One region of the Streptomyces huasconensis genome, then DNA from elsewhere that is predicted to be linked to it. Evidence: riboswitches for the same ligand, from Rfam matches in the RefSeq annotation. Region 1 holds a riboswitch; each other region holds the start of a gene.
What was found. Region 1 has a riboswitch for cobalamin ahead of J2N69_RS13300 (ABC transporter substrate-binding protein). Riboswitches for the same ligand answer to the same signal wherever they lie in the genome.

Region 1 (9,936 bases):
CGCGGCTCGGCGGCGACGATCTTGATGTCGGGCTTCTGTTCGCGCAGGTAGCGGCCGACGCCCATGAGGGTGCCGGTGGTGCCGAGGCCCGCCACGAAGTGGGTGACGGAGGGCAGGTCCGTGAGGATCTCCGGGCCCGTCGTGGCGTAATGGGCGCCCGCGTTGTCGGGGTTGCCGTACTGGTAGAGCATCACCCAGTCCGGGTGTTCGGCGGCCAGCTCCTTGGCGACGCGGACGGCGGTGTTGGAGCCGCCCGCGGCCGGTGAGGAGATGATCTCGGCGCCCCACATGGCGAGCAGGTCGCGCCGCTCCTGGGAGGTGTTCTCCGGCATGACGCACACGATGCGGTAGCCCTTGAGCTTGGCCGCCATCGCGAGGGAGATGCCGGTGTTGCCGGAGGTCGGCTCCAGGATCGTGCAGCCGGGCGTCAGCCTGCCGTCCTTCTCGGCCTGTTCGACCATGTGCAGCGCCGGCCGGTCCTTGACGGAGCCGGTGGGGTTGCGGTCCTCCAGCTTGGCCCAGATGCGGACCTCGTCGGAGGGGGACAGGCGCGGCAGGCGCACGAGCGGCGTGTTGCCGACGGCGGCGAGCGGGGAGTCGTAGCGAGGCATCCGGGATCGGGCCTAGACCATGCCGCCGGCGACGGCCGGCAGGATCGTGACGTTGTCGCCGTCGGTGAGCTTGGTGGAGATGCCGTCGAGGAAGCGGACGTCCTCGTCGTTGAGGTACACGTTCACGAAGCGGCGCAGCTTGCCGCCGTCGACGATGCGCTCGGCGATGCCCGCGTGCCGCGAGTCGAGGTCGGTGAAGAGCTCGGCGAGGGTGTCGCCGCTGCCCTGGACGGCCTTCTCGCCGTCGGTGTAGCTGCGGAGGATGGTGGGGATGCGGACCTCGATGGCCATGGCTGAGGGCTCCTGTCGGGAGTGTTCAGGTGAAGGGGCGCGCGGCGGTCCGGCCGTGGTCGTGCACCGGTGTGCGCGGTCGTACGCGGGTCAGGCGCCGCGGCCCGTCGCTGGCCGTGCGGCGGCAGGGGTCAGCGCGAACAGATGGCGCTGCTGAGCCTGCACAGGTCGACGTGCAGACGCGCCACGAGCAGCATGCCCGGCATCTTGTCGCTCACGTCGTGGGAAACCATGCGCTCATCGTATCGATTCCCGGTCCGGGTCCTGGAATGTGATCTCAGATGGTGGACGCTTTCCGTCCATCACCTGGATGCGGGGAGGTACGTGACCGTCGGCGCCCCGGTCGCGGGGTGCACGGCGACCTCCGCCGTCACGCCGTACACCTCGGCGAGGAGGTCGCTGGTCAGGACCTCCTCGGGGGTGCCGGAGGTGATCAGCTCGCCGTCCCGCAGGACGTGCAGGCGGTCGCAGTAGTACGCCGCGAGATTGAGGTCGTGCAGGGCGAGGAGATTGGTGGTGCCGAGGCCGCCGACCAGGGAGAGGATCTCCAGCTGGTAGCGGATGTCGAGGTGGTTGGTCGGCTCGTCGAGGACGAGGACCGTGGGCTGCTGCACCAACGCCCGTGCCACCAGCGCGCGTTGGCGTTCGCCGCCGGAGAGCGCGGTGAAGGAGCGGTCGGCGAGGCCCTCGGCGCCGACGCGCGTCAGGGCGGCCGCCACCAGCTCCTCGTCCCGCGCGGTGTCGCCCTCCCAGAAGCGTTTGTGCGGGGAGCGGCCCATGGCGACGACCTGCCGCACGGTGAGGTCGAAGCCGGCCTGCCCGTCCTGCGGCACGGTGGCGACGCGCCGCGAGCGGGCCTTGGCGCCGAGCGCCGTCAGGTCGTCCCCGTCGAGGAGGACGCGGCCCTCGGTCGGGGTGAGCGCGCCGTAGACGCAGCGCAGCAGGGTCGTCTTGCCGCTGCCGTTGGGCCCGACGATGCCGACCGTCTCGCCGTCGGCGACGGTCAGTGAGACGCCGTCGAGCAGGCGGGCGCCGCCGGGGGTGGTGTAGCCGAGGTCCTCGGTGCACAGCTTCACGCGGGCGCCCCTTCGTGCGTACGGCTCCTGTGCAGCAGCCACAGGAAGAACGGGCCGCCGGTCAGCGCCGTGAGGACGCCGACGGGGATGTCCTGCGGCGCGGCGACCGTGCGCGCGGCGAGGTCGGCGGCGACCAGGAAGACCGCGCCCATCAGCGCCACCACCGGGAGCAGCGCGCGGTGTGCGGCGCCGACCAGCATGCGGGCGGCGTGCGGCACCATCAGGCCGACGAAGCCGATGGCGCCGCTGTACGCGACGAGGACGCCGGTCAGGAGCGAGGCGAGGACGAAGACGGCGGCGCGGAAGCGGGCGGTGTCCAGGCCGAGGACGGTGGCGCCCTCCTCGCCGACGAGCAGCAGGTCCAGCGGGCGGGCGAGCGCCACCAGGAGCGCGGTGCCCACGGCGAGGACGGCGCAGGGCAGGGCGAGCATGTCCCAGCGGGCGCTGCCGAGGCCGCCGAGCGTCCAGTACAGGACTTCCTTGAGGTGGTCGGCGCTGTCGGCGGTGACGAGGATGAGGCTGGTGAGGGCGGTGAGGATGTACGAGACGGCGACCCCGGCGAGGATCAGGCGCCCGGTGGCGAAGCCTCCGCCGCCGCCTCTGGCCAGGGCGTAGACCAGCACCAGGGAGATCAGCGCGCCGACGAAGGACGCGGCGGGGATCGTGACGGTGGTGCTGAGGGCGGTGCCCAGGCCGAAGATCCCGCCGAGCACGATCGCGCTGACGGCGCCCACGGAGGCGCCCGAGGAGACGCCGAGGAGGAACGGGTCGGCGAGGGGGTTGCGGACCAGGGCCTGGAGGACGGTGCCGATGACGGCAAGGCCGGCGCCGACGGCCGCGCCGAGCAGGACCCTGGGGAGGCGGACGTCCAGCACGATGGTGCGGAACGGGGAGGGTTCCGCCCGGCCGGTGAGGATCTCCAGGACCTGGCCGGGCGGGATGCGGACGGAGCCCAGGGCGAGGCCGGCGACAGTCGCTGCCGCGAGGGCCGCGGTGAGTGCCGTCAGGATCAAGAGGCGGCGCCCCTTCGACCCCCGTCTATCGCCCTTCGGGCTCGTCCTCAAACGCCGGACAGGCTCAGCAAGGGAGGTCACAGCTGGCCCGCCAGCTTCCTCACCGCCTCCGGTGCCCGTACCCCGGTGACCACGTCCGACAGCCGCAGCACCGCGAAGCGCTCGTTCTTGACGGCGGGGACGTCCGCGAGGGCCGGGTCGTCGAGGAGGCGCTTCTTCTTCTGGGCGACGGTCGTGGCGCCGTAGTCGAGGATGAGGATGACCTCGGGGCGGCGCTCGACGACCTTCTCCCAGGACGCGTCGCTGAAGGACTTGTCGACGTCGGCGAAGACGTTGCGGCCGCCCGCGCGCTCGATGATGTCGTTGCCGATGCCGCGGCCGCCCGCCGTGAACGCGGTCTTGTCGCCGCTGTCGTAGACGAAGACGGAGACCGGTTTGTCGCTCTTCGACTTCTCGGCGGTGGCGGCCAGTTCGCGCTTGGCCCCGCTCACCCACTTCTCGGCGCGCTCGCGCACCCCGAAGGTGGCGCCGACCTCCCGCACCTCGCGGTACACGTCGTCCATGGTGATCGCCCGCTTCGCGCAGCCCTCGACGTTGAGGCGGCTCTTGATCCCGGACTTGGCGAGGGCCGAGCGGCTGCGGCCGTCGCCCGCGAGGAAGGCGCTGGCGTAGCCGCCGTAGACGAAGTCGGGATTGGCGGCGAGCAGCTTCTCGTAGGAGGGGTACTCCTTGGCGAGCACGGGGACGGACTTGTACGCCTTCTCGTACTTCGGCAGGACCTTGTCGTCGAGGTAGGCGGTGCCGGCCAGGCGGTCCTTGAGGCCGAGTTCCAGCATCACTTCGGTGACGTGCTGGTTCATGGTGACGGCGCGCTTCGGCGGCGCCTCGTACGTGGTCTTCACGCCGCAGTTGGTGACGGTGTACGGGAAGCCCGGGGCCTTGGCGGCGGGCTTGGCGTCACCGGAGCCGGACGAGCCGCAGGCGGCGAGCGGGGCGAGCAGGGCCGCGGCGGTGAGCACGCGTAGGGCGCGGGACATGGCTGAACTGCCTCCTCCAGGGGATTTCCGCGTCCCCTGCGTTGTGTGGAGCAAAGGCGGCAGGTCAGTTCCTGACTCCCCCGCCCCGGAGTGGGGGTGGGGTCACAGTGGCGGGACCGTGCCGGGCTCGCACCGGCTTCCTGGGTCCTGCCGCCTCATGGGTAAAGCTCAGTATGCCTGTACGACCTTTACGTCTTCCTCGGTGACCTCGCCGTCCACGATCCGGAACGAGCGGAACTGGAAGGGGCCCGCGTCGTCGGTGTCCGCGGTGGAGACCAGGACGTAGTGGGCGCCGGGTTCGTTGGCGTACGTGATGTCGGTGCGGGAGGGGTAGGCCTCGGTCGCGGTGTGCGAGTGGTAGATGACCACCGGCTCCTCGTCGCGGTCGTCCATCTCGCGGTAGAGCTTGAGCAGGTCGCCCGAGTCGAACTCGTAGAACGTGGGCGAGCGCGCGGCGTTCAGCATCGGGATGAACCGCTCGGGGCGGCCGGTGCCCGCCGGGCCCGCGACCACGCCGCACGCCTCGTCGGGGTGGTCCTGGCGCGCGTGCGCGACGATCTGGTCGTGGAGGGCCTGGGTGATGGTCAGCATGGCGCCAGGATAAGCAGAGGGCCCGCGCCGTACCGAAGTGTGGTACGGGCGGGCCCGAATGCTGGACAGCGGCCTCTGCGGAGAGGTCAGTCCTTGGTGACGGAGACGCTGTCCGCGCCGATCTTGCGCTTGTTGAACGCGGCGGCCTGCGGGTTGCGGCTCTTGAGGACCAGGTAGGTGACCCCGAGGATCGCGGCCCAGACCGGGGCGGCGTACAGCGAGATCCGCGCGTCCTTGTCGACACCCATCATCACGATGACCATGCCGATGAACAGCAGGGCGAACCAGCTGGTGTACGGGGCGCCCGGGGCCCGGAAGGTGGACTGCGGCAGCTCGCCGCGGTCGGCCTTGCGGCGGTAGCGGATCTGGCAGGCCAGGATCATGATCCAGGCCCACATGCCGGAGATGGTGGCGAAGGAGACGACGTAGTTGAACGCCTCGCCCGGCCACTGGTAGTTGATCCAGACGCCGACCAGCATGAACGCGGCGGAGAACGTGGTGCCCAACAGCGGTAGGCCGTTCTTCGTGAGCTTGGTGAAGAGCTTCGGGCCCTGGCCGTTGAGCGCCAGGTCGCGCAGCATGCGGCCGGTGGAGTACATGCCGGAGTTGCAGGAGGAGAGCGCGGCGGTGAGGACCACGAAGTTCACGATCGCGGCACCGACGCCCAGACCCATCTTCTCGAAGGCGGCGACGAACGGCGAGACACCGGGCTGGAAGTGCGTCCACGGCACGACCGACAGGATCATGATCAGCGCGCCGACGTAGAAGACGGCGATGCGCCACGGCACGGTGTTGATGGCCTTGGGCAGAACGGTCTTCGGGTCCTTGGACTCGCCCGCGGTGACGCCGACCAGCTCGACGGCGAGGAAGGCGAACATCACGATCTGGAGCGTCATCAGCGTGGAGCTGATGCCGTTCGGGAAGAAACCGCCCTGGTTCCACAGGTGGGCCACGGTCGCGGTGTCCCCGGCGTCGGAGAAGCCGATGGTGAGGATGCCGACGCAGATCAGGATCATGCCGATGATGGCGGTGACCTTGACCATCGAGAACCAGAACTCCAGCTCACCGAAGAGCTTCACGGAGATGAGGTTCGCGCCGTACAGGATGACCGTGAAGACAAGGGCGTATGCCCATTGTGGGAACGAGTCGTGTGTCCAGTACTGCATGTACTGGGCGGCCGCTGTGACTTCGGTGATGCCGGTGACGACCCAGAAGAGCCAGTACGTCCAGCCGGTCACGAATCCGAAGAACGGGCCCATGAACTCGCGTGCGTACTCCGAGAAGGAGCCCGACACGGCGCGGTACATGAGCAGCTCGCCGAGTGCCCGCATGATGAAGAAGATGACGAGGCCCGCGATGGCGTACGCCAGGATGAGGCTGGGGCCGGCCTTGTGGATGGCCTTGCCCGCGCCGAGGAACAGGCCGGTGCCGATGGCACCGCCGATCGCGATCATCTGGATCTGCCGGGCTCCCAGACCGCGCTGGTAGCCCTCGCCCTCGCCGGACGGGCCGCCCGCGGCCTGCACGGCACCATTGCCGTCGTGCCCGTCGTGCTGCTCTTCGACCTGCACTGAGGTCATGGTGACGCCTTTCTCCATGCTGATCCGCGCCCGCGTCTCGCGTTGATGGCTGCGGATCAGGTCCTGATCCCCCCGGATGTATATGGAGTGCTACCGGCGGTCTGCCGGCCCGAGCGCCCTCGGTGACATGGGTGGCGTCACCGAGCGGTCGTGAAGATTTATCACGGCGGCAACAGTGAGGGAATCAGCCACCTGTGACGCACACCACAGGAAGAAGCGGACAAAGGTCTCTTCGTGCCGCAAACTCGGGCAATGAAGTGACGGGATCGTTATCCGGATTTGAGCGTCCGCTGAGCGAAGCACCGGCCACGTGAACGGAAGGTGTCCAGTACAGCAAATTTCGCTGCCCTATGCACCGGATTTCGGTCCGGCTCAGTCCAGCAACGTCCCGACCAGCGTCTCCTGCAGTCCGCCCAGCCAGAGGTAGGCCATCACCATCGGCTTGCGGGGGTCGGAGTCGGGGAGCCGGTAGAGCAGATCGGCGTCCTTCTCGTCGGTGACCTCCAGGCGGGTGCCGATCGCGAGCCGGAGGTCGTTGAGGGCGCCGAGCCAGTGCCGCGACTCCTCCACCGACAGTTTCAGGACAGCTCCGCCCTCGCCGGAGGACGCCATCGCGTCGAGCGAACGGATCACGACCAGCGCGTCGTCCCGCTTCTTGGCCCTCAGGTCATTCTCCGTGAAGCGGCGGAACTCGGCCGAATACGCCCGCAGTTCCTCGTCGCGTCCGACGTCCCCGGTCTCGCTGCCGGGCCCGCCGTACGCGTCCGGCAGCAGGCGCTGCATCACCGGGTCGGCGGGCGGCTCGCTCGGGCCCTCGGCGAACAGCTCCGCGAGGGGGTCGTCGGAGGGCTCGCCGCCCGGGCCCGGACCGATCAGCTCCAGGAGCTGCACGGCGAGGGAACGGATGATCGAGATCTCGACCTCGTCGAGCGTGACGGCGGCGCCGCCCCCGGGGATCGCTTCGAATTGTCCTGGCATCAGATGCGTCGCTGCTTCCGGTCCGCCGCTACTTGCGGTCCTGCTGGAGGGTGGCCCACAGCCCGTATCCGTGCATGGCCTGTACGTCGCGCTCCATCTCCTCGCGGCTGCCGGTGGAGACGACCGCGCGGCCCTTCTGGTGCACGTCCATCATGAGCTTGGTGGCCTTCTCCTTGGAGTAGCCGAAGTACGACTGGAAGACGTACGTCACGTAGCTCATGAGGTTGACCGGGTCGTTGTGCACGAGCGTGATCCAGGGGACGTCCGGCTCGGGGACGACGAACGCCTCCTCGTCCGAGGCCGGGCGGGTGATCTCTGCGGGAGCCGTACTCACCTGTCCCATGCTGCCACTCCCAGGGGGCAGGCGCACAAACGGGCCCGGAAATCGTCAGAGTGACGAGATGCGGGTAGCATCCTTCGCATGAACACAGCGGACCTTGGCCTGCCGGTGGACGTTCCCTCGACGGCCCTCTTCACGGACCAGTACGAGCTGACGATGCTCCAGGCGGCGCTGAAAGCCGGTACGGGCGAGCGCCGTTCGGTCTTCGAGGTCTTCACCCGCAGACTGCCCGAGGGGCGGCGCTACGGCGTCGTGGCCGGCACCGGCCGGGTCCTGGACGCCGTCGAGAACTTCCGCTTCGACGCCGGCGTCCTCGGCTTCCTGCGCGAGCGCGGCATCGTCGACGAGCCCACCTTGGAGTGGCTGTCCCGCTACCGCTTCAGCGGCGACATCTGGGGCTATCCGGAGGGCGAGGTCTACTTCCCGGGCTCGCCGATCCTGCGGGTCGAGGGGTCCTTCGCGGAGTGCGTGCTCCTGGAGACGGTGATCCTCTCCATCCTCAACCACGACTCGGCGATCGCGGCCGCCGCCTCCCGGATGTCCTCGGCCGCCGGGGACCGTCCGCTGATCGAGATGGGCGCCCGCCGCACCCACGAGCTGGCCGCCGTCGCCGCGTCCCGCGCCGCGTACGTCGGCGGCTTCGCCACCACCTCCGACCTGGCCGCCGGCTTCCGCTACGGCATCCCGACCGTCGGCACCAGCGCCCACGCCTTCACCCTGCTGCACGACAGCGAGCGCGACGCCTTCCGCGCGCAGGTCGACTCGCTGGGCCGCGGCACCACCCTGCTCGTGGACACCTACGACGTGACCGAGGCCGTCCGCATGGCCGTCGAGATCGCCGGGCCGGAGCTTGGCGCCGTGCGCATCGACTCCGGTGACCTGCTGCTCGTCGCCCACCGGGTGCGCCAGCAGCTGGACGAGCTGGGCGCGACGGAGACGAAGATCGTCGTCACCTCCGACCTCGACGAGTACGCCATCGCCTCGCTCCGGGCGGCGCCCGTGGACGCGTACGGCGTGGGCACGCAGCTCGTCACGGGGTCCGGGCACCCCACGGCCTCCATGGTCTACAAGCTGGTGGCCCGCGCCCACTCGGCCGACCCCAAGGCCCCGCTGGAGCCGGTGGCGAAGAAGTCGCTCGGCGCCAAGAGCTCCGTGGGCGGCCGCAAGTGGGCCGCGCGGCGGACCGATGAGCACGGCGTCGCCGAGGCCGAGGTCATCGGCACCGGGGCCGTGCCCGCCGAGCTGGCGGACGCCCAGCTCCTGGTCGAGCTGGTCAAGGGCGGCCAGGTCATCGCCCGTGAGCCGCTGGACGCGGTCCGCGACCGGCACGCCGCCGCCCGCGCCCGCCTGCCCCTGTCGGCGACGCAGCTGTCGCGCGGCGAGGCGGTCATCCCCACGGAATATCTCTGACGGACCCGGGCAGGTGCCCCTTCCCGCAACGCACGTGAAGTCTCTAGGCTCGTAGTCACCCCACCAAAGGACACCGCCCATGCGCCGCGCACTGATCGTCGTAGACGTGCAGAACGACTTCTGCGAGGGCGGCAGCCTCGCGGTGGCCGGTGGCGCGGACGTGGCCGCCGCCATCACCGAGCTGATCGGCCAGGCCCCGGCCTGCTACCGCCACGTGGTGGCCACCCGGGATCACCACATCGATCCCGGCGCCCACTTCTCGGACCACCCGGACTACGTGGACTCCTGGCCGCCGCACTGCGTCGCGGGCACGGAGGGCGTGGGCTTCCACCCGAACTTCGCCCCCGCCGTCGCGTCCGGCGGCATCGACGCGGTCTTCGACAAGGGCGCCCACTCGGCCGCCTACAGCGGCTTCGAGGGCGTCGACGAGAACGGCGTCTCCCTGGCTCAGTGGCTGCGGGAGCGCGAGATCACGGAGGTGGACGTGGTCGGGATCGCCACGGACCACTGCGTGCGCGCCACCGCGCTGGACGCGGCGCGGGAGGGGTTCCGCACGACCGTGCTGCTGGACCTGACCGCGGGGGTCGGCGGGGAGACGACCGAGCGGGCGCTGACCGAGCTGCGCGCGGCCGGGGTCGAGCTGACGGGCAAGCCCGTCGTCTGAACGACCGGGGCGCCGCTCAGCGCCGCAGCGCCCTGATCGGGTGCCACAGCTCCTGCAGGGAGTTGGGTGCCGTGCGCCATATCAGCCCGTCCGGGTGGTGCAGCACGGCCGTGACCTCGTCGGGGGTGGGCGGTTCCGCGTTGCCTCGCAGGTACACCGCCCGCAGGCCGAGGTTCCGCAGGCGGGTCAGCGCCCTCGCGCGGTTCGCGGAGTGCACGATCATCCTGACCGCGCCGCCCGATTCCACCGGGCTGGGCAGGGTCAGCGCCACCACCACGCTGCCGTTCGGCAGCTTGCAGAAACCTCCTGCGGACATGGTCGGTCACACCCCCGTCAATAAGAAGT
Region 2 (9,936 bases), 2.5 Mb from region 1:
TCAAGGGATGCCAGTCAACCCCCCACCCGCAGCGACCGAATGGACCGAGATCTGCCCGTGGGACTGGAACCTGGTCTTTAATGGTGTAGACCAGTACGGGGAGCTTGGCCTAGACCTTTAGGGGTGTCAAGGGTGTATAAGAAGGGCTGTCACGTCCGTTATCGGACCGACACCTGAGCGGGCAGGCTCTCCCCCGAGCTCTCGACTTCGCTCGACCAGGGGGCACCCCCATGGCCCGTACCGTGCCACGATGTGAGCCGCGACAGACGGAGGAGCCGGTGACGGCAGCAGCACAGGAGCCGGGAAGGCTGACCATGGGCACCGAAGCGGGCAGCACGGGGACCGAAGCGGGCACGCCGCCGGAGGCACCCGGCGTCGGCCGCACCGCGCGCGTGCCCAAGTACTACCGCCTGAAGCGGCACTTGCTGGACATGACGGAGACGCTGCCGCCCGGCACCCCCGTCCCCCCGGAGCGCACGCTCGCCGCCGAGTTCGACACCTCGCGCACGACGGTCCGCCAAGCCCTGCAGGAACTGGTCGTCGAGGGCCGCCTGGAGCGCATCCAGGGCAAGGGCACCTTCGTCGCCAAGCCGAAGGTGTCGCAGGCCCTGCAACTCACCTCGTACACCGAGGACATGCGGGCCCAGGGCCTCGAGCCCACCTCGCAGCTCCTGGACGTCGGCTACATCACCGCCGACGACACCCTCGCCGGCCTGCTCGACATCGGCGCGGGCAGCCGCGTCCTGCGCGTCGAGCGGCTGCGCCTGGCCAACGGCGAGGCGATGGCCATCGAGACCACGCACCTGTCGGCCAAGCGCTTCCCCGCCCTGCGCCGTTCGCTGGTCAAGTACACCTCGCTCTACACCGCCCTCGCCGAGGTGTACGACGTACGCCTGGCCGAGGCCGAGGAGACCATCGAGACCTCGCTGGCCACCCCGCGCGAGGCGGGCCTGCTCGGCACCGACGTCGGCCTGCCGATGCTGCTGCTGTCCCGGCACTCGCTGGACGCCGCGGGCCGGCCGGTGGAGTGGGTGCGCTCGGTCTACCGCGGCGACCGCTACAAGTTCGTGGCCCGCCTCAAGCGCCCCACGGACTGACCCGCGCACCGGGGGTCTGGCGCGGATCACCTCCCTGCTCTACGTTCCTCCCGTCATCGCATGGTGAACGGGAGGACGACCCGGTGCGCAGAGCAGAACCCCGATCCATCGCCGTCTGGACCCTCGTCGCGCTGGTCGGCGCCGCGGGCTGGACCGTCCTGGCGCTCGCGCGCGACGAGGAGGTGTCGGCCGCCTGGATGGTGGCGGCGGCCCTCGGCTCGTACGCCATCGCGTACCGCTTCTACTCCAAGTTCATCGCGTACAAGGTCCTGAAGGTCGACGCGCGCCGGGCCACGCCCGCCGAGCGGCTCGACAACGGCATCGACTTCCATCCGACCGACCGGCGCGTGCTGCTCGGCCACCACTTCGCGGCGATCGCGGGCGCGGGACCGCTGGTGGGGCCGGTGCTCGCCGCCCAGATGGGGTATCTGCCGGGCACCATCTGGATCGTCGTCGGCGTGATCTTCGCGGGTGCCGTGCAGGACATGGTCGTGCTGTTCTTCTCCACCCGGCGGGACGGCAGGTCGCTCGGGCAGATGGCGCGGGACGAGATCGGGCCGTTCGGCGGGGCCGCGGCCCTGCTCGCCGCGTTCGCCATCATGATCATCCTGCTCGGGGTGCTCGCGCTCGTCATCGTCAACGCGCTCGCCGAGTCGCCGTGGGGCACCTTCTCCATCGCGATGACCATCCCGATCGCCCTGCTCATGGGCTTCTACCTGCGGGTCCTGCGCCCGGGCCGGGTCAGCGAGGTCTCGCTCATCGGCATCGCGCTGCTGCTGATCGCGCTGGTCGCCGGGCGCTGGGTCGCCGAGTCCTCGCTCGCGGACACCTTCACGCTCGCGCCCTCGACGCTGGTCGTCTGGCTGGTCGCGTACGGCTTCGTCGCCTCGATCCTGCCGGTGTGGATGCTGCTCGCGCCGCGCGACTACCTCTCCACCTTCATGAAGATCGGCACCATCCTGCTGCTCGCGCTCGGCGTCGTCGTCACCCTGCCGACGATGCGGATGGACCCGGTGACCGACTTCGCCTCACGCGGCGACGGGCCCGTCTTCGCCGGTTCACTCTTCCCCTTCGTCTTCATCACCATCGCGTGCGGGGCGCTGTCCGGCTTCCACGCGCTGATCTCCTCGGGCACCACACCGAAGATGATCCAGAAGGAGACGCAGGTCCGGATGATCGGGTACGGCTCCATGCTGATGGAGTCGTCCGTCGCGATCATGGCGCTCGTCGCGGCCTCGATCATCGACCCCGGCCTGTACTTCGCGATGAACGCGCCGGCGGGTGTCGTCGGCGACACCGTGCAGGAGGCCTCGAAGGCGGTCGCGAACTTCGGCTACAGCATCTCCCCCGCCGACCTGGCGCAGGCCGCCAAGAACGTGGAGGAGTCCTCGCTGCTCTCGCGCACGGGCGGCGCGCCGACGCTCGCGGTCGGCGTCTCGGAGATCTTCTCGCAGGTCACGGGCGGCTCGATGCGGGCCTTCTGGTACCACTTCGCGATCATGTTCGAGGCGCTGTTCATCCTGACCGCGCTCGACGCGGGCACGCGCGTGGGCCGCTTCATGCTCCAGGACATGCTCGGGAACGTCTACAAGCCGTTCAAGCGGGTGAGCTGGAAGCCCGGCCTGGTGCTGACCAGCGCCGCCGTCACCGGGCTGTGGGGGTACTTCCTGTGGGTCGGCGTCCACGAGCCGCTCGGCGGGATCAACCAGCTCTTCCCGGTCTTCGGCATCGCCAACCAGCTTCTCGCCGCCGTCGCCCTCACCGTCTGCACGACGCTGCTCGTGAAGTCAGGACGCCTCAAGTGGGCCTGGATCACCGGCGTTCCGCTCGCCTGGGACGCCACGGTGACCCTGACGGCGAGCTGGCAGAAGGTGTTCTCCGACGACCCGCGGGTCGGCTTCTTCAAGCAGCGCTCGATCTACCAGGACGCCATCGACGACGGCAAGGTCCTGCCGCCCGCCAAGACCATGGACGACATGCACACCGTCGTCACCAACTCGACGGTGGACGGCGTGCTTTCGGCGGCGCTCGCTCTGCTCATCGTCATCGTGATCGCCGACGCGGCACGGGTCTGCCTCAAGCACATCCGCGACCCCGAGGCCTCCCGGCTGAGCGAAGCGCCGTACGTGGAGTCGAAGGTGACGGCCCCCGCCGGGCTCTTCCCGACCGCCGAGGAGAAGCGGGAAGCGCGGCGCGACGGGACGCGGGAGCCTACGCGTTGACCTGGCTGCTGCGCGGGGTGCGCTGGATGCGGTGGTACGTCCGCGAGTTGACCGGCGAGTCGGCGTACGAGCGGTACGTGGCGCACGTACGCAAGGACCATCCGGCCGCGGCGGTGCCCAGCCGCCGTGACTTCGAGCGGATGCGGACGGACCGCCAGGAGTCGGACCCGCGGCAGGGGTTCCGCTGCTGCTGAGGGGGCGGCTGAACAGGCGGTACGGCACCTCCGGCACGCGTCCGTTATACGGACAGGGGTTCCATACCGCGAGACCGTGGCTTAGATTTCCCGCACGTTAAACATGGGACAAGTGAGGGAACGGAGCCGCGACATGTCAGATGCGCCGGAAGTGAACAGACCGGTGGTGACGCCGGTCCGCGTGGTCATCGCGGTCTGCCTTGTCGCACCGTTCGTGGCAATGCTCTGGGTGAGTTCGTACGCGAGGATCGAACCGACCTTCATAGGCATCCCGTTCTTCTACTGGTACCAGATGCTGTGGGTGGTCATCTCCACGCTGCTCACGATGATCGCGTACAAGCTGTGGCAGCGTGACCAGCGCGCCCGCGAGTCCGTGCGCGCCGAGGAAGGCGTGGCCCGGTGAACGTGCTCGCAGCAGGCACCGGCGGTGTCAACGGCGTCGCCCTCGCCGTCTTCGTCTTCTTCTTCGTCGCGGTCACGGTCATGGGCTTCCTGGCCGCCCGCTGGCGCAAGGCCGAGAACGACCAGAGCCTGGACGAATGGGGCCTCGGCGGCCGGTCGTTCGGCACCTGGGTCACGTGGTTCCTGCTCGGCGGCGACCTCTACACCGCGTACACCTTCGTGGCCGTCCCGGCGGCGATCTACGCGGCGGGCGCGGCCGGGTTCTTCGCGGTGCCGTACACCATCCTCGTCTATCCGCTGATCTTCACCTTCCTGCCGCGCCTGTGGTCGGTCTCGCACAAGCACGGCTATGTCACCACCTCGGACTTCGTGCGCGGACGCTTCGGCTCGAAGGGGCTCTCGCTGGCCGTCGCGGTCACCGGCCTGCTCGCCACGATGCCCTACATCGCGCTCCAACTCGTCGGCATCCAGGCCGTCCTGGACGTCATGGGCGTCGGCGGGGGCCCGGACACCAACTGGTTCATCAAGGACCTGCCGCTGCTGATCGCCTTCGCGGTGCTCGCCGCGTACACCTACTCGTCGGGGCTGCGCGCGCCCGCGCTGATCGCGTTCGTGAAGGACGGCCTGATCTACCTCGTCATCGTCGTCGCGATCATCTACATCCCGATCAAGCTGGGCGGCTTCGACGACATCTTCGCCAAGGCCGGCGACGCCTTCGCGCAGACCAACCCGGCGACCGACAAACCGCGCGGCGCGCTCGCGCCCGCCGAGGCCGGGCAGTGGACGTACGCGACGCTCGCGCTCGGTTCGGCGCTGGCGCTGTTCATGTATCCGCACTCGATCACCGCGACGCTCTCGTCCAGGAGCCGTGACGTGATCCGCCGCAACACCACGATCCTGCCGCTGTACTCGCTGATGCTCGGCCTGCTGGCGCTGCTCGGCTTCATGGCGATCGCGGCCGGGGTCAAGGTGGAGAACGGCCAGTTGGCGATCCCGCAGCTGTTCGAGGACATGTTCCCCGACTGGTTCACGGGCGTGGCGTTCGCGGCCATCGGCATCGGCGCGCTGGTCCCGGCGGCCATCATGTCGATCGCGGCCGCGAACCTCTTCACCCGCAACATCTACAAGGACTTCATCAGGCCCGACGCGACGCCCGCGCAGGAGACCAAGGTCTCCAAGCTGGTCTCGCTCCTGGTGAAGGTCGGCGCGCTCGTCTTCGTCCTCACCATGGACAAGACGGTCGCGATCAACTTCCAGCTGCTCGGCGGCATCTGGATTCTCCAGACGATGCCCGCGCTGGTCGGCGGCCTCTTCACGCGCTGGTTCCACCGCTGGGCGCTGCTGGGCGGCTGGGCGGTCGGCATGGTCTACGGCACACTGGCCGCGTACGGCGTCGCGTCGCCGACGCAGAAGCACTTCGGCGGCTCCTCGGACACGATCCCGGGCATCGGCGAGATCGGCTACATCGGCCTCACCGCGTTCGTCCTGAACGTCATCGTGACCGTGGTCCTCACCTTCGTCCTGAAGGCGCTGAAGGCCCCGGACGGCGTCGACGAGACCTCCCCCGGGGACTACACCGCCGACGCGGGCGACCCGGGCGTCATGGAGGAACTGCCCAAGGCGACCGCGGGCGCCGGGCACTGAGCCCCGCCCCGCCGCGACGGAGGGCCGCCGGAAAAACCGGCGGCCCTCTGTCGTACCCGTGTTGCACACTGCGGCCCATGGACACGACGACCCTCACGATCAGGCGGGCCCTCCCCGAGGAGTACGAGGCGCTGGGCGCCCTCACCGCGCAGGCCTATCTCGACGGCGGCCACCTGGACTTCGGGGAGGACGACCCCTACCTCGCCGTGCTGCGGGACGTGCCGGGACGCGCGGCGCACGCCGAGATCCTCGTCGCCGAGGTGGCGGGCAAGGTGCTCGGCGGCGTCACCTACGTCCCCTCCGGCGGGCCGATGGCCGACATCGCGGGCGCGAACGACGCGGAGATACGGATGCTCGCCGTCTCTGCCGAGGCGCGCGGCCGGGGCGCCGGCGAAGCGCTCGTACGGGAGTGCGTGCGACGCGCCAAGGAAGCGGGCCGCACCTCGCTCGTGCTGTCCACGCAGAGGTCCATGCACGCCGCCCACCGGCTGTACGAGCGCCTCGGGTTCGTACGGACGCCCGAGCGTGACTGGCGGCCGATCGAGACGGTGCCGCTGCTGGCGTACGCGCTGAAGCTCTAGCCACCACTCCGCGAGCCGACACAAGATGTGGGCCCGCTTCTCAGGCCCGGCACAAGATGTATGCTCGTGCTCGCTGTCGCCGCAGGGAAATCCGGTGCAAGTCCGGAACTGTCCCGCAACGGTGCATGTGTACGCATTCGGCGTACGCGGAGTCCGATGACCTGCCGACAGTGCACCCGTGCCGTCCGGCCCGGGTGCCGACCGTCCGGGCCTCGTGGAGTGGGCCGGTGGACGCGGTACGCCGCCCTGCCCGGGTGCGCCCGTGTGTGCCGTCCGCCTCCCCCTGGCCCAGAGCCGAGCGAGGGAGTGCCCCCCACGTGACCATCGCGCCTGCCGAACCCGCGTCAGCGCCGTCGACGCCCACCGCCCAGGGTGCCGAGGGAACCGACGGGCCAGGGGCCGCGCTGCTGCGCACCCTGACCGATCTCACCGCCGACCTCCCCGACGCCGACCCCGGCCGGGTCGCCGCCGCCGCCCTGCGCGGCCGCTCGGCCAAGGCGGACCTCTCGGAGCTGCGGGAACTGGCGACCGAGGCGGCCGCGGGGCTCATCGCCGAGGACCCGGCGTACTCGAAGCTGGCGGCCCGGCTCCTGTCGATCGGCATCCGCGAGGAGGCGGCCACGCAGGGCGTGCGCTCCTTCACCGACTCCGTGGCGGTCGGCCACCGCGAGGGGCTCATCGCCGACCGCACGGCGTCCTTCGTGACGGCGCACGCGGCCCGGCTCGACGCGCTGGTGGTCGCCGCGCTCGCCGACGGCGCCGACTTCCGGTTCGAGTACTTCGGCCTGCGCACCCTGCACAGCCGCTATCTGCTGCGCCACCCGATCACCCGGCAGGTCATCGAGACCCCGCAGCACTTCATGCTGCGCGTCGCGAGCGGTCTGGCCAAGGACGACGGCGCCGCCGCCGTGGACGAGGTCGCCGCGCTGTACGGCCTGATGAGCCGCCTGGACTACCTGCCCTCCTCGCCGACGCTCTTCAACTCCGGCACCCGCCACCCGCAGATGTCCTCCTGCTACCTCCTCGACTCCCCGCTGGACGAGCTGGACTCCATCTACGACCGCTACCACCAGGTCGCGCGGCTCTCCAAGCACGCGGGCGGCATCGGCCTTTCGTACTCCCGCATCCGGTCCCGGGGTTCGCTGATCCGCGGCACGAACGGGCACTCCAACGGCATCGTGCCGTTCCTGAAGACCCTGGACGCCTCGGTCGCCGCCGTGAACCAGGGCGGCCGGCGCAAGGGCGCGGCCGCGGTCTACCTGGAGACGTGGCACTCCGACATCGAGGAGTTCCTGGAGCTGCGCGACAACACCGGTGAGGACGCGCGCCGCACGCACAACCTCAACCTCGCGCACTGGATTCCGGACGAGTTCATGCGCCGCGTCGCCGCCGACCAGGACTGGTCACTGTTCTCCCCGGCCGACGTGCCCGACCTCGTCGACCTGTGGGGCGAGGAGTTCGACGCCGCCTACCGCGAGGCGGAGGCCGCCGGGCTCGCGAAGAAGACCATCCCGGCCCGGGACCTGTACGGCCGCATGATGCGCACCCTCGCGCAGACCGGAAACGGCTGGATGACGTTCAAGGACGCCGCCAACCGCACCGCCAACCAGACGGCGGAGCCCGGCCACACCGTGCACTCCTCCAACCTCTGCACCGAGATCCTGGAGGTGACGGACGACGGCGAGACGGCCGTGTGCAACCTCGGCTCGGTGAACCTCGGCGCGTTCGTGGACACGGCGATCCGGGACATCGACTGGGAGCGTCTTGACGAGACGGTCCGCACCGCCGTGACGTTCCTCGACCGCGTGGTCGACATCAACTTCTACCCGACCGAGCAGGCCGGCCGCTCCAACGCCAAGTGGCGCCCGGTGGGCCTCGGCGCGATGGGCCTCCAGGACGTCTTCTTCCAGCTGCGGCTGCCGTTCGACTCCCCCGAGGCCCGCGCCCTGTCCACCCGCATCGCCGAGCGGATCATGCTCGCCGCGTACGAGGCGTCGGCCGACCTCGCCGAGCGGGAGGGCCCGCTGCCCGCCTGGGAGAAGACCCGCACCGCGCGCGGCGTGCTGCACCCCGACCACTACGACGTCGAGCTGACCTGGCCGGAGCGGTGGGACGCGCTGCGGGCCCGCATCGCCGAGACCGGCATGCGCAACTCCCTGCTGCTGGCCATCGCGCCGACCGCCACCATCGCGTCCATCGCGGGTGTCTACGAGTGCATCGAGCCGCAGGTCTCCAACCTCTTCAAGCGCGAGACGCTGTCCGGCGAGTTCCTCCAGGTCAACGCCTACCTGGTCCAGGAGCTGAAGCGGCTCGGCGTCTGGGACGAGCAGACCCGCGAGGCGCTGCGCGAGGCCAGCGGCTCGGTGCAGGGCTTCAGCTGGATTCCCGCGGACGTCCGCGCGCTCTACCGCACGGCCTGGGAGATCCCGCAGCGCGGCCTGATCGACATGGCCGCCGCGCGCACCCCGTTCCTCGACCAGGCGCAGTCGCTGAACCTCTTCCTGGAGACGCCGACCATCGGCAAGCTCTCCTCGATGTACGCGTACGCCTGGCAGCAGGGCCTGAAGACGACGTACTACCTGCGCTCGCGCCCCGCCACGCGCATCGCCCGCGCGGCCGGCGGCTCGAACACCGCCGCCGCTCCCGTCCCCGCGCAGGTCACGGCCGAAGAGGCCGTCGCCTGCTCCCTGGAAAACCCCGAGTCCTGCGAGGCCTGCCAGTAATGAGCTCCACCGCCAACTCCGAGAAGAACCTTCTCGACCCGGGCTTCGAACTGACCCTGCGCCCCATGCGCTACCCCGACTTCTACGAGCGCTACCGGGACGCGATCAAGAACACCTGGACCGTCGAGGAGGTCGACCTCCACTCGGACGTCGCCGACCTGGCGAAGCTGACGCCCGAGGAGCAGCACCTGATCGGCCGCCTCGTCGCGTTCTTCGCGACCGGTGACTCGATCGTCTCCAACAACCTGGTGCTGACGCTCTACAAGCACATCAACTCCCCCGAGGCACGGCTGTACCTGAGCCGCCAGCTCTTCGAGGAGGCCGTGCACGTCCAGTTCTATCTGACGCTGCTCGACACCTATCTGCCCGACCCCGAGGACCGGGCGGCCGCGTTCGACGCGGTCGAGGAGATCCCCTCGATCCGCGAGAAGGCGCAGTTCTGCTTCAAGTGGATGGACTCGGTCGAGAAGCTGGACCGCCTGGAGACCCAGGCCGACCGCCGCCGCTTCCTGCTCAATCTGATCTGCTTCGCCGCGTGCATCGAGGGGCTCTTCTTCTACGGTGCCTTCGCGTACGTCTACTGGTTCCGCAGCCGCGGTCTGCTGCACGGCCTGGCGACCGGCACCAACTGGGTGTTCCGCGACGAGACGATGCACATGAGCTTCGCCTTCGACGTGGTGGACACCGTCCGCAAGGAGGAGCCCGAGCTGTTCGACGACGCGCTCCAGACGCAGGTGACGGACATGCTGAAGGAGGCCGTCGAGGCCGAACTGCAGTTCGCCCGCGACCTGTGCGGTGACGGCCTGCCGGGCATGAACACCGACTCGATGCGCGCGTACCTGGAGTGCGTCGCCGACCAGCGCCTCCAGCGGCTCGGCTTCGCGCCGGTCTACGGCTCGTCGAACCCGTTCTCCTTCATGGAGCTCCAGGGCGTGCAGGAGCTGACCAACTTCTTCGAGCGGCGTCCGTCGGCGTACCAAGTCGCGGTCGAGGGGTCGGTGTCGTTCGACGACGAGTTCTGAGCGTGTGCCCGCCTCGTCACGGGGGGCGGGGCGGGCACATCCGGGGCGCCC
Region 3 (9,936 bases), 840 kb from region 1:
CGCCGAGAAGCGGAAGATGGCGCGCATCGTCTCGGACGTCCCGGTGCACGACGTCATCGTCGGCACCACCGAAGGCACGGTCTCCCTGAAGAAGCTGCGCACGACGCTGCTGAAGCTGCCGCGGGTGCTCACGGGCCCGCAGGTGACGGCGACGAACGACCGGCTGCGGGCGATGGGCGACCTGATGTCGAACATGCCGCTCCCCAAGGGCCCGATGCCCAAGGGCATGCGGATGCCGCGCGGCGGCCCGAAGGCACGCTAGTTCTTCCCTCTTCTGCCCTACGACGAGGAAGGCCCCGGAACCGAGTCGGTTCCGGGGCCTTCCTCGTCGTAGGGCAGTCGTAGGTCAGTTGCCGTCGTCCCGGTCAGATCCTGACCTGCACGGCGCGGGCGAGGCGGTCGTGGAGGCCGCGGCCGTCGCGGTCCCAGATCAGGGCGGGAATGGCGACGCACAGCAGGAGACTGCGGGCCAGCACCCGCCCGAAGCCGAGCCGGCCGCCGCCCTCGGCGACGACACGCAGCCGGAACAGGGCCTTGCCCGGGGTGCAGCCGACCGTGCCGACGGTCAGCAGGCTCATCACGAAGAAGATGCCGAGGGCCCAGTTGCCCATGGCCTGCTGGTCACCGCGGGCGAACAGACCGTATGCGATCACCATGCACTGGCCCCAGTCCACGGCGATGGCGCCGATGCGGCGGCCGGGGCGCGCGATCGATCCCGGCCCCTCCTCCGGCAGTCCGAGCTGCTCGCCCCGGTACCCGAAGTCGACTCCGGCGTCCTCCGCGGCCGCGCGCGGGCCGGACAGCCACGATCCGATTGCTTGCCTGTTGTCCACCCGTCCACGGTACTGCGCCCGGTTTCGTACGGGGACGCTCGGGTCAGATGTACGTGGGGCGGGCGGGGCCGGTGCGGGTCCCGGCCGCCGGGCATTCACCGCCGGGCCGGTTAACTTCGGCGAAACAAATGGGTCATGCTTGAGAAATCCCCCGTCCCTATGGTCGGGTCCCAGCGTGTGCCACCGCACTGGCCGCACCACGAGCTGCAACCCCGTCCCGCCCCGGGCGGGAGTAGGAGGAGTTGGATGTTGTTCCAGAACGCCGACGACGCGAAGAAGTACATCGCGGACGAGGACGTCAAGTTCATCGACGTCCGCTTCTGCGACCTGCCCGGTGTCATGCAGCACTTCACGATCCCGGCGGCGGCGTTCGACCCGGACGAGGAGCTGGCCTTCGACGGTTCGTCGATCCGTGGTTTCCAGGCCATCCACGAGTCCGACATGGCGCTGCGCGCGGACCTGTCGACGGCGCGCGTGGACCCGTTCCGCCGCGACAAGACCGTCAACATCAACTTCTTCATCCACGACCCGATCACCGGCGAGCAGTACAGCCGTGACCCGCGGAACGTCGCGAAGAAGGCGGAGGCGTACCTCGCCTCGACCGGCATCGCGGACACGGCCTACTTCGGCCCCGAGGCGGAGTTCTACGTCTTCGACAACGTCCGCTTCCAGACGTCGGCGAACGAGAGCTTCTACCACATCGACTCCGAGGCCGGCGCCTGGAACACCGGTGCGGTCGAGAACAACCGCGGCTACAAGGTCCGCTACAAGGGCGGCTACTTCCCGGCCCCGCCGGTCGACCACTTCGCCGACCTGCGCGCCGAGATCTCCCTGGAGCTGGACAAGAACGGCCTCCAGGTCGAGCGCCAGCACCACGAGGTGGGCACGGCGGGCCAGGCCGAGATCAACTACAAGTTCAACACGCTGCTGGCCGCGGCCGACGACCTGATGCTCTTCAAGTACATCGTGAAGAACGTCGCCTGGCGCAACGGCAAGACCGCGACCTTCATGCCGAAGCCGATCTTCGGCGACAACGGCTCGGGCATGCACGTCCACCAGTCGCTGTGGTCGGGCGGCACCCCGCTCTTCTACGACGAGCAGGGCTACGCCGGTCTCTCCGACACGGCGCGCTACTACATCGGCGGCATCCTCAAGCACGCGCCGTCGCTGCTGGCGTTCACCAACCCCACGGTGAACTCCTACCACCGCCTGGTCCCCGGCTTCGAGGCCCCGGTCAATCTGGTCTACTCCCAGCGCAACCGCTCCGCGGCCATGCGCATCCCGATCACGGGCTCGAACCCGAAGGCCAAGCGCGTCGAGTTCCGCGCGCCGGACCCGTCCTCGAACCCGTACCTGGCGTTCTCGGCGCTGCTCCTGGCGGGCCTCGACGGCGTCAAGAACAAGATCGAGCCGGCCGAGCCGATCGACAAGGACCTCTACGAGCTGGCCCCCGAGGAGCACGCGGGCGTCCCCCAGGTCCCGACCTCCCTCCCCGCGGTCCTCGACGCCCTGGAGGCGGACAACGAGTACCTCCAGGCGGGCGGGGTCTTCACGTCCGACCTGATCGAGACGTGGATCGACTACAAGCGGACGAACGAGATCGCGCCGATCCAGCTGCGGCCGCATCCGCATGAGTTCGAGCTGTACTTCGACATCTAGGCATCACTGTGAGGGCCGCTACTCCCGGGAGGGGTAGCGGCCCTTTCGGCTGAAGAGGCTCAGATGCCGTCGTACACCCATGAGCTGCCTGTCTGGCGGTACTCCTCCACGGGGATCGGTTCGACACCAGATCGCATGCGGGCGGAGTAGAGCAGGCCGTTGAGGTGGTCGACCTCATGGGTGAACGAGGCGGGCGAGACCGCGTTCGTACGCGGTCGTGATGGTCTCGCCGGCCAAGACCGTCGTCTCCACCGTGATCATCAAGGGGCGGGTACGAGGCCGCGTACGTCGAAGAAGCTCAGACAGCCCTCGTACTGTTCATCCACCTCTTCGGAGCGGGCGGTGATCCGCGGGTTGAAGAGGACCACGGCGGGGGCGTCACCGGGCGGCTGGACGACGGCGGCAGCACGTCCGATGCCGAGCTGCGGGGCCGCGATGCCCATGCCCTTGGCGAAGGGGTGGACCCGGCCGATCCGTTCCACGGCGGCGAAGAGTTCGCCCGTGATGCGTGCGGCCTCGTCGCATTCGGCGGGCAGGTCGAAGGCGCGGGCCGGTTCGACGAGGATGCCGGCGCCGTGTTGGACGATGCCGAGGTCTCGCATCTGCTGGTTGGGGCGCACGTCGATCACCTGCATTTCTCTCGAGGTGGACTGAGTCTCTTCTGAGGTGTTTTCGGGCCACTCGTACCGTCGGCGTGCGGCGGTGCTCACCGACCTGGCTGCCATCGGCGCCAAGCGGCGGGACGCCGAGCAGGTCCTGGCGTACGGCGAAGAGGCTCTCCGCCTGGCCCGAGCCTCCGGGTCCGGGTATGTCGCCCGTAGACTCCAGGCCCTGTGCGACGAGTTCGGTTCTTTGGGCCGCGACCCACGCGTGGCGGAGCTGGGGGTCGAGATCGCCGCTCTGAGCGCGCCGTGACGAGAGGGGTAGGCATGTCGCAGACCGAGGGTGCACGACTGTTCCGGGAAGCCTGGATCACGGGAGTTCGCCAGCACTTTCCGGGAGAGCCGAAGGCCGGCTACGTCACGCCCTGGGACGACACCCCACAGTGGGAGCGTGAGGCGGCGGGCTCCGTGTACGAGCAGGTCCGCCACTTCGTGGAGATCAGCGGAGGCACCACGGCCCGGCTGTCGCGGGAGCAGAAGAGCCGCTTCGTCGCCACATGCTGGACAGCCCAGATGTTCAGGCATTTCGATGAGCCGAAGCCGGGGTATGTGGCCGACTGGCCTGACCTTCCGACCTGGCAGCAGGAGACTGACGCGGACATTTTCGAGGCCATCGAGAAGTCGCTGGGCTGACTACCGGCGCCGTCCCGGATGGATGGCCACCGGGCCCCGCAGAAAGCGGACCGACGGGACCGGCGGGCCGCCGGTCGGGGTGGGGTCGCCCGGGGTCACCACCGCGCGGACGCCGTAGACCTCGGCGATCAGCTTCTCCGTGATCACCTCCGCCGGTGTGCCCGCCGCGTACGCCGTGCCCTCCTTGAGGATCAGTACGTGGTCGCAGAACATCGCCGCCAGGTTGAGGTCGTGCAGGGCGATCACGCTGGTGACGGGGAGGTCGGCGACCAGGGAGAGCAGATCCAGCTGGTGCTGGATGTCGAGGTGGTTGGTGGGTTCGTCCAGGAGGAGTTCGCGGGGTTCCTGGGCCAGGGCGCGGGCTATCTGGACGCGTTGGCGTTCGCCGCCGGAGAGGGTGTGCCAGGACTGGGCGGCGCGTTCGGTGAGGCCGGTGCGGGCCAAGGCCTCGCGTACCGCCTGCTCGTCGTGGGGCGTGGGGGCCGACCAGGCGCGGCGGTGCGGGATGCGGCCGAGCCGTACGACGTCTCGTACGGTCAACTCGGTCTGGGTGGTGGCGTGTTGTTCTACCACCGCGATACGGCGTGCCACCGCGCGGCGCGGTGTGGCGGCGAGCGGGTTGCCGTCCAGGGTGACCACCCCCGAGGCGGGGGCCAGGACGCCCGCCAGGATGCGCAGGAGTGTGGACTTGCCGGAGCCGTTGGGGCCGAGGAGGCCCACGGTGGCACCGGGTGGCGGGGCGAGGCTGACCCCGTCGACGATGAGCCGGCCGCCGGCCGCCCGGGTGACCCGGTCGGCGCGCAGTCCCGCCTCGGCCGCAGCCGTGGTTCCGTACGTCATGTCGTCGCCCCCCGTGTCCGGTACAGCACCACCACGAACGCCGGTACGCCGATGAGCGACGTCACGACGCCCACCGGGACCTCCTGCGGGTCCAGGGCCGTGCGGGCCAGGGTGTCCACCCAGACCAGGAAGACCGCACCGGTCAGCGCCGTGACCGGGAGCAGCCGGGCGTGACCCGAGCCGGTGAAGGCGCGGGCCGCGTGCGGCAGGACCAGGCCGACGAAGCCGATGGCGCCCGCCGAGCTGACCAGGACGGCGGTCAGCAGCGCCGTCGCGCAGAGCAGGACGAGGCGGGTGCGGGCCACCCGTACGCCGAGTGTCGCCGCCGCCTCCTGGCCGAACGCGAAGGCGTCGAGTGTACGGGCGTGACCGAGGCAGACGAGCAGGACCGCGGCGAGGACGGCCGCGCACAGCCCTACGTCCGTCCACCCCGCCCCGCTGAGCGAGCCGAGCAGCCAGAACAGCACGCCGCGGGTGGTCTCCGCGTCGCCCGCGGTGAGGATGACGAATGACGTCAGGGCGGAGAAGAGCTGCATCGCCGCGACGCCCGACAGGACGACGCGGTCCGTCGTGCCGCCGAGCGTGTGGCTCAGCAGGAGGACGAGCGCGAAGGAGCAGAGCGCGCCCACGAAGGCGCCCGCCGAGATCGACAGCGCTCCCCCGCCGACGCCGAGGACGACGACCGCGACCGCCCCGGTCGACGCCCCGGAGGAGACCCCGAGGACGAAGGGGTCGGCGAGGGGGTTGCGGAGCAGGGACTGCATGACGGCGCCGCAGACCGCGAGGCCCGCGCCGCAGACGGCGGCGAGCAGGGTGCGGGGCAGCCGCAGGTTCCAGACGATGCCGTCCCGGAGGGGGGTCAGCCCTGCCTCGCCCCAGCCGAGGTGCGCGGCGAGGGCCGAGAACACGTCGGGGACGGAGATGTCGGCGGGGCCGATGGTGACGGCGACCGCCATCGAGAGGACGAGCGCGGCGCCGCCGGCCAGCCACAGCAGCCCCTGCCGGGCGGCGGGGGCGGCCGGGCTCACTTCGCCAGTCCGAACTTCCGCAGCCCGGCGGCCACTTGCTCGATGCCGTCGACCGTGCGGATCGTGGGGTTCATGGCCTGACCGCTGAGGAGGATGTAGCGCTTCTTCTTCACGGCGGTGAGGTTCTTGGTCGCCGGGTTGGACTCCAGGAACTTGATCTTCGCCGCCGCGCTCTCCGCGGACTGCGACTTGCGGGTGAGGTCGCCGATGACGAGGACGTCGGGGTCGCGGTCGGCGACGGTCTCCCAGTTGATCTGGGGCCACTCCTCGCGGGTGTCGTCGAAGACGTTCTGCGCGCCGAGCGCGCGGGTGATGATGCCGGGGGCGCCGCAGCAGCCCGCCATGTACGGGGCGTCGGAGTTGGCGAACCAGTACAGGAGCGTCGCGTCGGAGGCCTCGATGTCCTTCGTGGCCTTCGTGACGCGGCTCTTCAGGTCCGCGATCAGCTTCTCGCCGCGCTTCTCGACGCCGAACACCTTGGCGAGGTCGCGTACTTCGCCGTAGACGGTGTCCATGGTGAGGGTCTTGACGCGCTTGCCGTCGCCGCCGCCGTCGTTGTCCTTGCCCGCGCAGTCGGTGGGCGAGACGTAGACGGGCACGCCGAGTTCGGTGAACTTCGTGCGGTCGGCGACGCCGCCCTTGCCGACGGTGTAGAGGAAGGAGGCGCTGACGAAGTCCGGTTCCTTGGAGAGGACCTTCTCCAGGGAGGGGTAGCGGTCGGCGAGCCGCTCGACCTTGGCGTTCTCCTTCTCCAGGTTCTTCAGGACCGGGTCGGTCCAGGTGCCGGTGCCCGCCATGCGGTCGGCGAGGCCGAGGGAGAGCAGGATCTCCGTGGAGCCCTGGTCGAGGGAGACGGCGCGCTGCGGCGGGGCCTGGACCGTGGCCTCCTTGCCGCAGGAGGCGACCGTGACGGGGTAGCCGTCGGCGCTCCTGCCCTCGGACTTCTGCGCGGCGCCGCCCCCGCACGCGGTGAGCGCGAGCAGTGCGGTACAGAGGGCGGCGGACATACGGGCTGTCGAGGACACGCGATCCCTTGAGTCTCACGGCTCATACGCGGAGCCTGGTCTGCGTCACGACCTCCGCCGCCCGGTGTGCGAGCGGAGGCGCCAGCAGGTCTTCGGACTCGGGATCGGCCGGGCGGGGCGCCTTCCCAGACGTCCGAAGACGCCCAGTGGCCGTGGCCCCGCCCGTCCCCCTCACCGCTGCGCGTCAGTTCCGGATTCGCACCGGATTCCCTGGCCCAGGTGTGGGTTTGACTGGCTTGCGCAAGTTATCACGCGCCCTCACCGGCCCTGCCCCGGCCTGGGCTCCCCCCGGTAGGTGCCGAAGGACCAGCGGTTTCCCTCCGGGTCCTGGATGCCGAACTCGCGACTGCCGTACGGCTTGTCCTCGATCTCCGTGGTGATCTTCACGCCGGCCGCGCGGAGGCGCTCGTACAGGTCGTCCACCCGGTCGGTGACGACGTAGGCGCCGGCGGTGCCGGGCTTCCCGCAGGCGGCGGTGGCGCTCTGCGGGTCGTACGAGCCGAGCATGACGCCGCCTCCCTCGGGCCAGTCGAGCTGGGCGTGGGCGATCCGGCCGCCGTCCTCGTAGACGGCCGTACGCAGGAAGCCGACGGTGTCGACGAGGAAGTCGATGAGGGCGGGGGCGTCCTGTGCCTGGAGGGCCGGCCAGATCGTGGGGGCGGGGGCGGTGAGCGGCTCGTGCCGCGGGGCCTCGGACATGCCGTCAGTGGTGTCGGTGGTGTCAGGTGTGGTGTTCATGGCTTCCACTCTTCGCCGTCGCCGTGCGCCCCGGCTTGGATATTCCGGCACTCCTCGGCCAGCCAGCCGGTGGGGCTCACCCCCGTGTACTGCCGGAAGTCCCGTACGAGGTGGGAGTGGTCGTAGTAGCCCGTGTCGGCGGCGACCCGGGCGAGGTCGGGCGGGCCGCCCGCCGCGACGGCGCGGGTCACGGCGCTCTTGGCGTGCTGGAAGCGCATCAGGCGCGCGGCCTGCTTGGGGCTCAGCCCGGTCTCGGCGCGGAAGAGGGCGGTCAGGCGGCGCTCGCTGAGGGCGACGTGCCGGGACAGGCCGCCGAGGGTGCCAGCGCCGCGGTGCCGGGCGAACCAGGCCCAGGCCTCGGCGACCTCGGGGCGCACGGCTCCGGCGGGCCGGTCCGCGCGCTGCCGCAGGTAGGCGGCGAGGGCGGCGAAGCGGTCCTCCCAGGTGTCCAGGGCACAGAGCCGCTCCCGGACCTCTGCGGCGCGGGCGCCGAAGACGTCGGTGCCCGCGGTGACGAGCTGTCCGGCCAGTTCGGCGGCGGGCAGGCCGAGGAGCGTGCGGGCGGCCAGCGGGTGCACGGCGAGCTGGATGCCTGCCTCGTGCTCGGGCTGGCGGACGTAGGCGGGGCTCTGGTGCAGGCCGCCCACGACGATGTCGGTGCGGACCGCGTCGGCGCCGGTCGCCTGGGCGGGCGTGCCGCCGGTGGCGATGGCCCCGTCCAGCGAGAAGATCACCGTCAGGTACGGCGAGGGGAGGCCGCGGTGCAGGGCGGGCTGCTGCCCCGCGGTGCGGTAGCCGACCGCGGAGACGACCATGCCGTCGAGCCGGGGAACGGCCCGCACGAACTCACGGGTGCCCATGCGTCCCAGTATGCGCGGCCCGCCCACCTCGCGATCGCCCGATGCGCGGCCCGCCCACCTCGCGACCGCCCGGTACGCCCCCGGCGACGCGGGGCCCTCTCCGCTACCCCTCACCACCCGCCCCATGCCCTCCCCGCCCGGTGACTTCGATCATGGGAATCGCGTGGCATCGCCCATAGCATGGCGCGCCGCTCCGGACGGGGCCGCACATCGCACTCAGGAACGGCGGGACACGGGAAACATGGCAGTACGAGCCAAGAACAGGCGGGCCTTCATCGTCGGTGGCGCGGGGGCGCTCGTCGCCGCCGTCCTCGCGGGCGGCGCGCTGTGGCCCGCGGGCGAGGCGACGGCGGCGGACGGCTCGGCCGCCACCGCCCGCGAGCTGTCGCACTGGCCGAAGCCGGTCGCGAGGAAGCTCGGCAAGGTCATCGCCGCCAACGACCACAAGGGCGCGTACGCCGTCTTCGACGCGGACAACACCTCGTACCGCAACGACCTGGAGGAGTCGCTGCTGCCCTTCCTGGAGATGAAGGGCGTGCTGACCCGCACGACCATGGACCCCTCCCTGAAGGTCGTCCCGTTCAAGGACACGGCCACGCACAAGGAGAGCCTCTACAGCTACTACAACCGGCTGTGCGAGGTGGACGACCAGGTCTGCTATCCGTGGGCCGCGCAGATCTTCTCCGGGTTCACGCTGAAGGAGCTGAAGGGGTACGTCGACGAGCTGCTGGCGTACAAGAAGCCGATCCCCGCTGAGTACTACGAGGACGGGAAGGTCACCAGGACCGAGGTGAAGCCGCCCGAGCTGTCGAACGGCATGCGGCAGCTCTACAAGACGCTGCGGGCGCACGGCATCGAGGTGTACGTGGTCAGCGCGGCCGGCGAGGACCTGGTGCGCATGGTCCTCGCCGACCCGAAGTACGGCTACGGCGTGCGGCCGCGGAACGTCATCGGGGTGTCGATGCAGCTGAAGGACCGCGAGACCGGCGAGGTCACCAGCTCCCGCAAGGAGATCGCCGAGGGCCGCTTCGGCGAGAAGGACCGCGCGAAGCTCGCCGGACGCGAGCTGACGCCGCACCTGTGGGCACCGCTGACCTGGTACGAGGGCAAGCCCGCGGCGATCAACACGTACATCGACGAGTGGAAGAAGCCGATCCTCGTCGCCGGTGACACCCCGGTCAGCGACGGTCCGATGCTGTTCCACTCGGCGGACGTGGAGCACGGCGGGGTACGGGTCTGGGTCAACCGCAAGGACGCGTACATGAAGCAGCTCGACGGGATGAAGCGGAAGAACGCCGAGCGGCAGCGCGAGCTGGGCCAGCAGGTGACCGCCGACAAGCGGTGGCTGACGGTCACCCCCGAGCAGATCCGCTAACCGCTAGCCGCGGGCCGCCCGGCCCCGCCCCGGGCGCTCCTCGGCCGTCGCCCACGCCGCCACCTGCTTGGCGAGCGGCCCGCCCGCCCTGGTCCAGGCGAAGTGGTCGAGGCGGGCGCCCGCCTCACGCGCCGTGTAGTGGCGCCTGGTGAGCCGGGCCCGGGGGACCTTGCCGAGCAGGTGGTCGAGGGCGGAGGCGGGGGCGAGGGTGTCGTGCTCGACGGAGACCGCGAGGACGGGCAGCTCCAGGGCGGCCAGGGCCGCTTCGTAGTCGCGCGCGGAG

Region 2: another riboswitch for cobalamin. It lies ahead of J2N69_RS24775 (ribonucleoside-diphosphate reductase subunit alpha); the one in region 1 lies ahead of J2N69_RS13300 (ABC transporter substrate-binding protein).
Region 3: another riboswitch for cobalamin. It lies ahead of J2N69_RS09515 (ABC transporter substrate-binding protein); the one in region 1 lies ahead of J2N69_RS13300 (ABC transporter substrate-binding protein).

What each region holds. Positions count from the first base shown of each region.
Region 1 covers NZ_CP086119.1:2,945,989-2,955,924, forward strand. The annotation lists gene J2N69_RS13280 (PLP-dependent cysteine synthase family protein) at 1-611, opposite strand, end outside; gene J2N69_RS13285 (MoaD/ThiS family protein) at 624-902, opposite strand; gene J2N69_RS36515 (putative leader peptide) at 1,034-1,135, opposite strand; gene J2N69_RS13290 (ABC transporter ATP-binding protein) at 1,205-1,978, opposite strand; gene J2N69_RS13295 (FecCD family ABC transporter permease) at 1,975-2,991, opposite strand; gene J2N69_RS13300 (ABC transporter substrate-binding protein) at 3,069-4,028, opposite strand; cobalamin riboswitch at 4,074-4,194, opposite strand; gene J2N69_RS13305 (M67 family metallopeptidase) at 4,197-4,619, opposite strand; gene J2N69_RS13310 (amino acid permease) at 4,706-6,199, opposite strand; gene J2N69_RS13315 (DUF2017 domain-containing protein) at 6,572-7,177, opposite strand; gene clpS (ATP-dependent Clp protease adapter ClpS) at 7,206-7,520, opposite strand; gene J2N69_RS13325 (nicotinate phosphoribosyltransferase) at 7,599-8,927, shown strand; gene J2N69_RS13330 (isochorismatase family protein) at 9,007-9,591, shown strand; gene J2N69_RS13335 (hypothetical protein) at 9,608-9,907, opposite strand.
Region 2 covers NZ_CP086119.1:5,399,629-5,409,564, reverse strand. The annotation lists gene J2N69_RS24805 (GntR family transcriptional regulator) at 315-1,097, shown strand; gene J2N69_RS24800 (carbon starvation CstA family protein) at 1,181-3,319, shown strand; gene J2N69_RS24795 (YbdD/YjiX family protein) at 3,316-3,513, shown strand; gene J2N69_RS24790 (DUF3311 domain-containing protein) at 3,647-3,916, shown strand; gene mctP (monocarboxylate uptake permease MctP) at 3,919-5,559, shown strand; gene J2N69_RS24780 (GNAT family N-acetyltransferase) at 5,637-6,140, shown strand; adenosylcobalamin-variant (AdoCbl-variant) riboswitch at 6,214-6,311, shown strand; gene J2N69_RS24775 (ribonucleoside-diphosphate reductase subunit alpha) at 6,458-8,863, shown strand; gene J2N69_RS24770 (ribonucleotide-diphosphate reductase subunit beta) at 8,863-9,885, shown strand.
Region 3 covers NZ_CP086119.1:2,107,140-2,117,075, forward strand. The annotation lists gene J2N69_RS09475 (DUF4191 domain-containing protein) at 1-262, shown strand, start outside; gene J2N69_RS09480 (RDD family protein) at 366-833, opposite strand; gene glnA (type I glutamate--ammonia ligase) at 1,083-2,492, shown strand; gene J2N69_RS09490 (peptide deformylase) at 2,753-3,127, opposite strand; gene J2N69_RS09495 (hypothetical protein) at 3,195-3,407, shown strand; gene J2N69_RS09500 (hypothetical protein) at 3,422-3,787, shown strand; gene J2N69_RS09505 (ABC transporter ATP-binding protein) at 3,788-4,627, opposite strand; gene J2N69_RS09510 (FecCD family ABC transporter permease) at 4,624-5,583, opposite strand; gene J2N69_RS09515 (ABC transporter substrate-binding protein) at 5,652-6,662, opposite strand; cobalamin riboswitch at 6,747-6,931, opposite strand; gene J2N69_RS09520 (VOC family protein) at 6,939-7,379, opposite strand; gene J2N69_RS09525 (helix-turn-helix domain-containing protein) at 7,415-8,278, opposite strand; gene J2N69_RS09530 (HAD family hydrolase) at 8,520-9,653, shown strand; gene J2N69_RS09535 (alpha/beta hydrolase family protein) at 9,657-9,936, opposite strand, start outside.